One region of the Lysinibacillus sp. FSL R7-0073 genome, then DNA from elsewhere that is predicted to be linked to it. Evidence: riboswitches for the same ligand, from Rfam matches in the RefSeq annotation. Region 1 holds a riboswitch; the other holds the start of a gene.

Region 1 (5,422 bases):
TGAATTGCTCGTAGTTACCAAAATCTTTTCATTACTTTGTTCTTGAACAATGACTTGGAGTTTTTCATACATATATTGGATCGTCTGATTTTGCTCTTTTTTTGTTTTCCATTGAAAAATAACAATTCCTATAAGCACCACAATTATAATTAATAGAATGATTATCATATCTGTTATCCTTCAAACTTATAGCCAATCCCCCAAAGCGTTTTAATATACTGGGGATTGGATGGATCATCTTCAATTTTTTCGCGTAGCCTTCGAATATGTACATTAATAATATTTTCATCACCATAATATGCTTCTTGCCATATTAGCTGATAAATTTGCTCTTTCGTAAAAACTCGGTTACGGTTTGTCACAAATAGCTTTAAGATGGCAAATTCCTTTGATGTTAGCTTCACTTCTTGCCCATTTTTATTTATAGAAAAATTAACAATATCTATCTTTAAATGGCCTATGACTACTACATCCTGTTTGTGATCTATTTGGCCAGCGTATGTTGTAGCTCTTCTAATAACGGCTTTTACGCGAGCAGAGAATTCCAGCATAGAAAATGGCTTAGCAATATAATCATCTGCCCCTAATCCCAACCCAAGCGCTTTATCTACATCACTATCCTTTGCGGACATAATGATGATCGGAAGTGCTGCCTGTTCTCGGATTACTTTTAAAACTTCCAATCCATTAAGCTTAGGAATCATAATATCTAGAATGACTAAATCAAAAGATTGATGTAAACAATATTGTAATGCCTCTTCTCCATTATTTGCAGTGGTGACATCGAAACCTTCCAATATTAAAAAACTCGCTACCATTTCGCGAATAGCCTCATCATCTTCCACTAGTAAAATATGTTTTTGCATTTACATGCACCTCTCTCTACTAGAAAGTCAAAAATCACACTTCCATATCTATAGTATATTACCATATATATGATGTTAATTTAGTATTAATTTTAAAGGTCTCTATATAAAAAAAGCTGTCCCATCAACCATCACACAATGGTTTAAAGAACAGCTTTTCTGTTTAATTTTCCACTTTTAAATCACAATCTTTAAGAGGAAGCATTTTTGTTTTATGTTTAATTTTGTACCCCAGCCATAGCAACAGGAACAATGGAATACCAATATAGGAAACAAGGATACCATACCAATCGATTGTACCCCCGATAAATGCTGTGTAATTCTGTCCAATTACGACAATCATACAAATAGTAAAGGCGAATAGTGGACCGAATGGGTATAGCTTTGCTTTATACGGTAATAGCTTTGGATCTAAACCCTGCGCCTCGAAAGCACGACGGAAACGATAATGACTAAATGCAATACCTAGCCAAGCAATAAACCCTGACATCCCCGAGGCATTTAAAAGCCAAATATAAACAACCCCATCACCAAAGAATGACGCTAAAAACGCTACACAGCCTACAGCTAACGTTGCGATCAATGCATAAATCGGAATACCTCGACGACTTAACTTTGCAAAGAATTTAGGAGCATGACCATCCACTGCTAATTGCCATAGCATACGTGAAGATGCATACAGTCCAGAATTTCCTGCTGATAGCATAGCCGTTAAAATAATGGCATTCATTAAGGAGGCAGCAAAAGCAATGCCTAAACGATCAAACACCAGCGTAAATGGAGATACAGCGATATCCTCCGATAATAAGCGCTCGTCTGTGAATGGAATCAACATCCCTATAGCAGCAATAGCTAAAATATAAAATAAAATAATACGCCAAAACACCGATTTTACTGCCTTCGGTATATTTTTTCCTGGATCATCTGTTTCCCCTGCTGTAACCCCGAGTAACTCTGTTCCTTGGAATGAAAATCCTGCTGCAAGGAAAATACCAAATGTAGCAAGGAAGCCACCATGGAATGGTCCATCACTAATAAAGAAATTTGTAAAACCTACAGGTGCCTGTCCACCTAAAATACCAAAAATCATTAATATGCTAATAATAATAAATACAATGACCGTAGCCACTTTAATCATCGCAAACCAATATTCACTTTCACCATAGCTCTTTACAGACAATAAATTAAATGTCAGTACAATTACAATAAATAATACTGTCCAAAGTGCTGATGAGCTATCTGGGAACCAATATTTCATAATTAATGACACTGCCGCAATTTCTGCTGCAATCGTAATTGCCCAGTTATACCAATAGTTCCAGCCAAGTGCAAAGCCTAAAGCTGGATCTACAAATTTTGTCGCATACGTACTAAAAGAACCCGAGGACGGCATATATGCAGCCATTTCACCTAAACTTGTCATTAAGAAATATACCATAATACCGATTAACGCATAGGCAAGCAATGCGCCTCCCGGTCCTGCTTGTGCAATGGCGCCTCCACTAGCTAGAAATAGCCCTGTACCAATTGTACCGCCTAAAGAAATCATTGTGATATGGCGGCTTTTTAATTCTTTTTTCAGCTTCGGTGCTTTATGGCCGAGCTGATTTACTTTTATTTCACTCACGATATAGCTTCCTTCCTATTTATGAGGCAAAAAAATGCCATCACATGAACAATGTGATGGCTAGTTAATCCTCAGTTTTTCCTAAACGATAGCTCAACACGTTGTACAAACGTGACAGTTCTGTTCCTTTCGGAGACAGCCCCAGCATGAGGTTTTCAAGTCCCCTCACACTTCGGCAATATTTCCTTTCAGCTAATCTCTTCAATGCTTGTCATTTCAATTAGCTTACTTATAAATATCGCGACCTCTACCTCAATACAAACATGAGGCATATAATTATTAAATTTATGATGCTTACTATACTAACATAAGACCTAAGACATTTCAATATAACCATTAATGTTTTGTATTTTGTGAATTTTCCACTATTTTTAATAGTGTGATAAAGTGTTATAGTAGTTCAATTAGAATGGTTATAACAGGGGGAATTATTTTGACTTTACATGATCATTCCGCCAGCTACCCGAGCAGAAAAATTAGCTGGAGGGGAACAACTTTATTGTTAGTTTTTGGAATAATATTTATAGCGTCTACATTACGAATGCCACTAACTGTCGTGGGTCCAATTGTATCCTTTATCCGCGACGATCTTGGTATTTCCAATGTTCTAGCCGGTTTTCTGACAACTATTCCATTGCTTGCTTTTGCCATTATATCACCGTTCGCACCAGTTGTAGCACGAAAACTCGGGCTTGAGCTAACCTTATTTTTATCCACTATTTTATTGGCCTTAGGAATTGTACTACGCTCCCTTGGTACAACAGGATTACTTGTATTTGGCACAGTGCTCATTGGCGTAGCAATATCATTTGGAAATGTGTTGATTCCAGGGTTATTAAAATTAAAATTTCCATACCATGTAGGATTATTAATGGCATTTTTTACTATGTCGATGAACTTAACGGCTGGGCTTGGAGCAGGTATTAGTTATCCAATAGCTAATTCGTCACTAGGTTGGCAGGGAGCATTGGCTGTGGCGCTTATATTAGTCGTATTAACAATTTTAATTTGGATACCTCAATTGAAATTGAATAAGCCAGAACCAGCTACTACGGCCAAAAAAACAGGTAAACCCCTTTGGAAATCACCTGTTACATGGGCAGTAACCGGTGCAATGGGCTTACAATCTTTATTATTTTATACGACAGCAGCTTGGATTCCTGAAATTTATATTGCGCAGGGATTGGCTCCTGATAAAGCTGGTTGGATGTTTTCTATCATGCAATTCTCACAAGTCCCCATGGCATTGGCTGTCCCCATTATCGCTGGTAAAATGACTTCACAAAGACCACTTGTCCTCATGTTTACATCGTTCTATTTAGTAGGATTTGTCGGCGTTGTGATGGAATGGACAACTTTAGGAATATTATGGATGATCCTTCTAGGTTTAGCAGGTGGAGCTTCATTCGCATTAGCAATGATGTTCTTCACACTACGTACGCGTACAGCATTTGAAGCCGCTGATCTATCAGGATTTGCACAATCATTAGGCTATTTATTCGCTGCCATTGGGCCGATTCTTTTCGGATACCTCCATGATTTAATTGGTGGTTGGAATATTGCAGGTTGGCTCTTTGTTGTTGTAGCTATGACACTCTTCTTATGCTCCATGCGAGCCTCTAAAGATCAATATGTCCATTAAATTTAAGCAGATGGGAAAGCTGACCTCATCTGCTTTTTGTCTATATCAATTTCATTTTTCTAATGTTTTAGTAAGGCTAGCAGTTCCGCAAGTTCCTCTGTTGTGCCCTTGGTACGTGCCTTAATAGCAGTAAAAACAGGGGTCGCCTCTTGAAGAAGTAAAAAACTAAAATAATAATAGCCTAAAAAAGCTTCCTGTTCATAGCCTCTAGGCGTATCTTCCTCCCACTCAAGCTCATCATCCTCTTCATTTTCCATCCATAAATATTTCGTATCCAAAAGCTCCAGCATCGTTGAAACGTTACGTGTTGAATCATGATAATCCTCAGTTATTGCATGAGCCACAGCCAAATAAAGCTCTATTTCTGCTAAGGTGACTTCCTCCACATTTTTACTTGAAAGCTTTTGTAAAAGAATAAGCAAAACCCATGGCGTCACCTGCCAGAGTGTTCCTTGATGTTCAATTAGTTCAGTCAGCTCATGATATTGTTCCTGTTCAATTAGACGAGGAATGTCTGTTCCTCTGCCATAAGGTGTCGTCAATTGTTGCCAAGGGATATTCGAAATATTTTGGTTCAACATCTTGAATTGCCCCTTTCCCCAAAAGGTACTTAGGAGCTGTTAGTTTATGAACAACTCCTTTAAAGTTAATAACATGGTTTTTGATAAAAATAATTGGGCGTATGATAAGTATTTATATAAGGCTTATGGAATATATGAGTGGTCGCAGGGGAAAGTGGTGGGATTAACCATGTCCAGTTACCTGTAACTTCTCGCCCTGCCAATCTCTCAGCTTCCTCAAATAATTTAAACTGCTGAGCAGCAGTATGATGATCTACAATGCTCACTCCATCCTCTTTAAAAGAATGTAGGACAGCAATATTGAGCTCCACTAATGCACGGTCACGCCATAGAGAAGCTTGTTTGGTTGTATCCAGATTAAATATTCCCGCAATAGCTGGCAGCGTATTATACCGGTCATGATCGGCTAAATTGCGTGCCCCAATTTCAGTCCCCATATACCAGCCATTAAATGGAGCTGCTTGAAAATCAATGCCAGCCATTTGAAAACGCATACTCGAAATAATAGGAACAGCATACCATTTCAACTCTAATTTCTCCACAGCTTCCAATTCCGGATGACGTATTGGAACCTCTAAAATATACTTGGCAGGAATCGTAAATAGCTGGGGAGCACGTCCGTCTACCTGTATGACGAGTGGTAACACATCAAACGGCGTACGCTCGCCTTTCCAGCCCATCGATTCGCATATTTTTGTAAAAGTGA
Region 2 (5,422 bases), 2.0 Mb from region 1:
CTACAGCACCAGTTGCAGCAGCTCCTGTAGTAGAAGAAACTTCTGGTGAGCGTGTCATCGCATCTCCAGCGGCACGTCGACTTGCACGTGAAAAAGGCATCGATCTTGCAGCGGTATCTCCAGTAGATCCACAAGGCCGTGTTCGTGTACAAGATGTATCAGCACATGGTACAGCACCAGCAGTAGCGGCACCTACACCAGTAGCAACTACAGGTGGCCCAGTTGTATTCACACCAGCAGCTAATTCTGACCGAGTAACAATTGAAAAAATGAGCCGTCGTCGTCAAACAATTGCAAAACGTTTATTAGAAGTTAAACAATCAACAGCAATGTTAACAACATTCAACGAAATTGACATGACAAACATCATGGCACTTCGTAAACGTAAACAAGAAGAGTTTGTTAAAGCAAACGACATCAAACTTGGTTTCATGTCATTCTTCACAAAAGCTGTTGTTGCAGCACTGAAAAAATACCCATATGTAAACGCTCAAATCGTTGGCGATGAATTACATTTAAATAACTTCTTTGATATCGGTATTGCAGTATCAACTGAAGAAGGTTTAGTAGTACCAGTTGTACGCGATGCAAACAGCAAAAACTTCGCAGAAATCGAAAAAGATATCGCTAGCTTAGCGACTAAAGCTCGTGAGAAAAAACTAGGATTAAATGACATGGCTGGTGGATCATTCACAATCACAAACGGTGGTGTATTCGGTTCATTAATGTCAACACCAATTATGAACGGTACTCAAGCTGGTATTTTAGGTATGCACTCAATTGTTAACCGCCCAGTTGCGGTAAATGGTGAAGTTCAAATCCGTCCAATGATGTATGTAGCACTTTCTTACGATCACCGTATCATCGATGGAAAAGATTCTGTAGGATTCTTAAAAACAGTTAAAGAATTAATCGAAAATCCTGAAGATTTATTATTAAATTCATAATTCCTTTAAACCCTGTAAACTTTGTTTTACAGGGTTTTTTTCTTGGTTTTCTGTATCACTAAAGTCTTTAGTTATTTTGAAAATACGAAACTATTTACTTAGAATAAAAACCATTGATCGTAAAAATTTGTGGTTTTCCGGCGGTTATATTGACAAAAATACATAGATTATTAATGGATAGGCCAAGCATAATACCCTAATATTGTCATTAGTCAGAAAAATGATAAAACTCTCTTGACGTACATACTAGTTTTATAGTAGTATCTAAATATCAATTAAATAAACAAACCTCACTAACATATAACAGTGAGGTAGAGGCGCGGTATTTATTAGTTCATTGTTGAGTACAAGCAAACAAAGACGCAATGAAGAAGGAAATATCGCCGAAGTATAAAAGGAGCTCGTACTTTTATGCTGGGTCTGCAGTGAATAAGTGCAGGACTGTCCTAGTAAATTCAATTCCAGGTTTACTAGGTTGTGCTATCTCGGAAACATGGAATAATAGTGAGGATTTGGGCAACTGTCATAAAAGGTAAGACCTAAGTTCACAAAACTTAGGTCTTTTTTCGTACAGTTGTCTTATTTTTTTACAGAAAAGGGGAGTTTTTCATGAAAAGAAAATGGTTGTTAGTAATAATCTCTATCATGACGGCAATTGTGCTAGCTGCATGTGGCACTAGTGACAAAAAAGAGGGCAGTTCAGGTGATGCTGGCGCAGATAAAGAAGAAAGCGGCGGTGAATTCCGAATTGGAATGGAGGCTGGCTACCCACCATTCAACTGGACACAGCAAAATGATGCAAATGGTGCAGTGAAAATCGCAGATAACGCAGAGTATGCAGGCGGCTATGATGTACAAATGGCGAAAAAAATTGCTGAAGGTTTAGGTAAGGAATTAGTGATCGTTAAATTGGAATGGGACGGCTTAGTACCAGCGCTACAATCTAATAAAATTGATGCGATCATCGCGGGAATGTCGCCAACAGAAGAACGTAAGAAAACAATTGATTTTACTGAAAACTACTATACTTCTGATTTTGTCATGGTTATTAAAAAAGGCAGTAAATATGAAGGCGTTAAATCGATTCAAGATTTCTCTGGCGCAAAAATTACATCACAACTTAATACATCCAACTACAATGTGATTGACCAAATTAAAGGTGTCAATAAACAAACAGCAATGGAAAGCTTCCCAGCTATGCGTGTAGCTTTAGAGGCAGGTAAAATTGATGGCTATGTTGCAGAACGTCCAGAAGGTATTTCCGCAGCTGCTGCCAACGATAAATTCACATACGTAGCATTCGAAGAGGGCTTCGATACAGATCTTTCAAATACGTCAATTGCTGTAGGCTTACGTAAAGACGATGCGAATCTTGATAAAATCAATGAAATCCTAAAAGGTATTTCTGAAGATGATCGTCAAGCGATAATGGAAGAAGCTATCTCTCAGCAACCAGCAGCACAATAAAAAATGGCACGGACTAGTGGCTAGTCCGTGCACTATCATTTCATCATTATTAAAATGAGAACCTCTCTACATAATGATAATGTCCTAGCGAAATAAAACATAGACTAGTAAAAAGAGCTAAGGCACGAAAAGATAGCAAGCAACATGACATTGTTAGGAGGAACATCATGAGTCTTGAATGGATACTTTCAATTATTGAAAACAACTGGCAAATGTTTTTACGAGGTGCGTATTATACGTTACTGATTTCAACTATAAGTACAATTATTGGTGCATTTATCGGATTTTTCATCGGAATTATGCATACGATTCCAGTTCGTAAAAAAGGTGTGAAATTTTATAGCTTAAAGCTTATTAATTTTATACTCACATGCTATGTTGAATTTTTCCGTGGTACACCAATGATTGTACAGGCAATGGTTGTCTACTATGGATTAGATATTGCATTTGGCATAGACATGCACTTTATTACAGCGGGGATTTTAGTTGTTTCGCTTAATACAGGTGCCTATATGGCAGAAATTGTTCGCGGTGGTATTGTGTCGATTGATAATGGTCAATATGAGGCAGCATCAGCTATCGGTATGAATCACTTCCAGATCATGCTTCACGTAGTTTTACCACAAGTAGCGCGTAACGTACTACCTGCGACAGGCAACCAATTAATTATGAATATTAAAGATACAGCCGTATTAAACGTTATCGGAGTAACTGAATTATTCTTCCAAACAAAATCTATCTCCGGTAACAACTTCCGTTATTTTGAATCATTCTTTGTAGCTTGTATTCTTTATTTCATCATGACATTTACTGCATCACGTATCCTGCTATATGTTGAAAAACGTTTAGATGGACCAGATGCCTATCAAAAAGAACAAAAAGAAGCAATATAGGGGGCGCACAAATGGCAGTCATTAAAATTGAGCATTTAAGTAAATCATTTGGACGTAACCAAGTGTTAAAGGATGTTAATTTTCAAGTGGAAAAAGGGGAAGTCGTATGTTTAATTGGCTCCTCTGGTTCAGGTAAATCCACTTTACTTCGTTGCATTAATTTATTAGAAATACCAAGTGGTGGACAAATTATTTATCAAGGGGAAGACATCCTAGACGAAAAACACAATATCCAAGAATATCGAACACATCTAGGAATGGTATTCCAGCAGTTCAATTTATTTAACAACCACAATGTTTTAAATAATTGTACAGTGGGTCAAATAAAAGTTTTAAAACGCTCGAAGAAGGAAGCTGAGGAAACGGCGCTTAAATATTTAAAAATCGTTGGTATGGATCAATATGTAAACGCAAAGCCTCGCCAACTTTCAGGGGGGCAAAAACAACGCGTAGCCATTGCCCGAGCATTATCCATGAATCCAGAAGTGATGCTTTTTGATGAACCTACATCAGCACTAGACCCGGAGATGGTAGGGGAGGTACTCAAAGTCATGCGTCAATTGGCCGATGCAGGCAATACGATGCTAATTGTGACGCATGAGATGGAATTTGCCAAAGAGGTAGCGGATCGCGTAGTCTTTATGGATAAAGGTGTAATTGTTGAAGAGGGCCCACCATCACAAGTATTAATAAACCCTCAACATGATCGTACGAAAGAGTTTTTAAAACGAACATTAAAGTAGTAGCAATAAATGAAAAAAGTGAGTCCTAATTTAAGGACTCACTTACTTTCTAGAATTCCACTCTGCATAAAGGACAAAGCAGATTACAAATGCTATTGCAATAATAAAAAACCATTGCGGTACTCCGCCAAAGCTCATTATAACACCTCAAATGTAAAATTATTTTTGGTTAGATTAGGGATTGTATTTCTTTTTTCTCCACAAAAGCCTAAAAATATTATAAAATAAGCATTAGACATTAGCTTTATGCTAGTAAAGAGAGGTAGAGAAAATATGTTACATTTAAAATGGAAAGATGCGCCAACATTACGAACAGTGACTTGCAAACATACCAATGCATCAAAATACTTAGTATCGAACGTTTTAACAGTAGGAAAAGACTATGAAGTGAAAAATGAAACAGAAGAGTTCATTTTTATCATCGATAACACTGGCAACGTCGGTGGCTACTATAAAGATTATTTTGCATAAAAAGAAGACAGGGTGGTTCAGACAATTTACTGAGCCACCCTTTTTTCATTAGTCCCTCTGATAGCCTTTTATATCCGTCGCATCTTGCAACTGTTGTTTTTCTTGTTCAGTCGCCGTATGTAAGGCGAAGACATCTTTTATAGCTGTTTGTAGCTCATGTTGTGTTTCCTTGAATTTCGATACTTGTTGTTCAAATGAAGGCCTTGCAAAACGATCCTGTGTCTGTGATAATCGCTCCTCCAGCTGTGCATAGTGATGATCCATATGCATGGAAAGCATCATCGCCAATTGATTTTTCCATAAAGGAATTAGTGTTACAATGGAAAATTCAATTTTTTCAGCTAATGTTTGATTCGCTTGCTGTATCATACGAATTTGTGGTGCCGTTTGAAGGGCTACTTGTTGAGAAACCTGTAAATCATAAATGCGTTGATCCAGCCTCTCAATTTGTGCCGCGAAATCATTTAGCTGTTGTATGGCAAGCGGCTGTTTATTTGCTTGGACACTTGTTATTTTTGTAGGAAGCTCCACTTCAATGGCTTGCTGTTTTTTCATTTGACCAGCTGCAATCGCAGTAGCTAATTCCTCGAAAAACCCTCGATTATGTGTATAAAGTGCTTCTAAATTTTCTACATCACGAATTAGTTGGAGCTGAGCACGTTCCAATTGGACCCCAATACGTTCCACCTGAATACTAATACGCTCAAATTCTGTTAGCGTTTGTTTCACAGTAGGCTCTGTTTTACTACCAAATATTTTATTGAAAAAGGTTTGCTTTTTCGGTTCTAAAGCTGTCGGGTCTACACGATCTAAAGTATGCATTAAGGAATCCAGCATTTGACCGATTTTGGTCACGTCTTTTTGCTTCACCTGCGCTAACATCCGATCTGCAAACTGGGAT

Evidence for each region. Region 1 has a riboswitch for lysine ahead of MKY88_RS01290 (amino acid permease). Riboswitches for the same ligand answer to the same signal wherever they lie in the genome.
Region 2: linked by a shared signal. The riboswitch ahead of MKY88_RS11240 (transporter substrate-binding domain-containing protein) and the one ahead of MKY88_RS01290 (amino acid permease) in region 1 are both predicted to bind lysine.

The regions. Positions count from the first base shown of each region.
Region 1 is NZ_JBBPAS010000001.1:257,234-262,655, reverse strand. Features, by position in the region: gene MKY88_RS01300 (sensor histidine kinase) at 1-168, opposite strand, end outside; gene MKY88_RS01295 (response regulator transcription factor) at 174-866, opposite strand; gene MKY88_RS01290 (amino acid permease) at 1,030-2,493, opposite strand; lysine riboswitch at 2,575-2,751, opposite strand; gene MKY88_RS01285 (CynX/NimT family MFS transporter) at 2,903-4,135, shown strand; gene MKY88_RS01280 (hypothetical protein) at 4,195-4,716, opposite strand; gene MKY88_RS01275 (nitric oxide synthase oxygenase) at 4,782-5,422, opposite strand, start outside.
Region 2 is NZ_JBBPAS010000001.1:2,276,969-2,282,390, forward strand. Features, by position in the region: gene odhB (2-oxoglutarate dehydrogenase complex dihydrolipoyllysine-residue succinyltransferase) at 1-947, shown strand, start outside; lysine riboswitch at 1,252-1,438, shown strand; gene MKY88_RS11240 (transporter substrate-binding domain-containing protein) at 1,557-2,414, shown strand; gene MKY88_RS11245 (amino acid ABC transporter permease) at 2,582-3,307, shown strand; gene MKY88_RS11250 (amino acid ABC transporter ATP-binding protein) at 3,319-4,050, shown strand; gene MKY88_RS11255 (DUF6501 family protein) at 4,324-4,521, shown strand; gene MKY88_RS11260 (toxic anion resistance protein) at 4,570-5,422, opposite strand, start outside.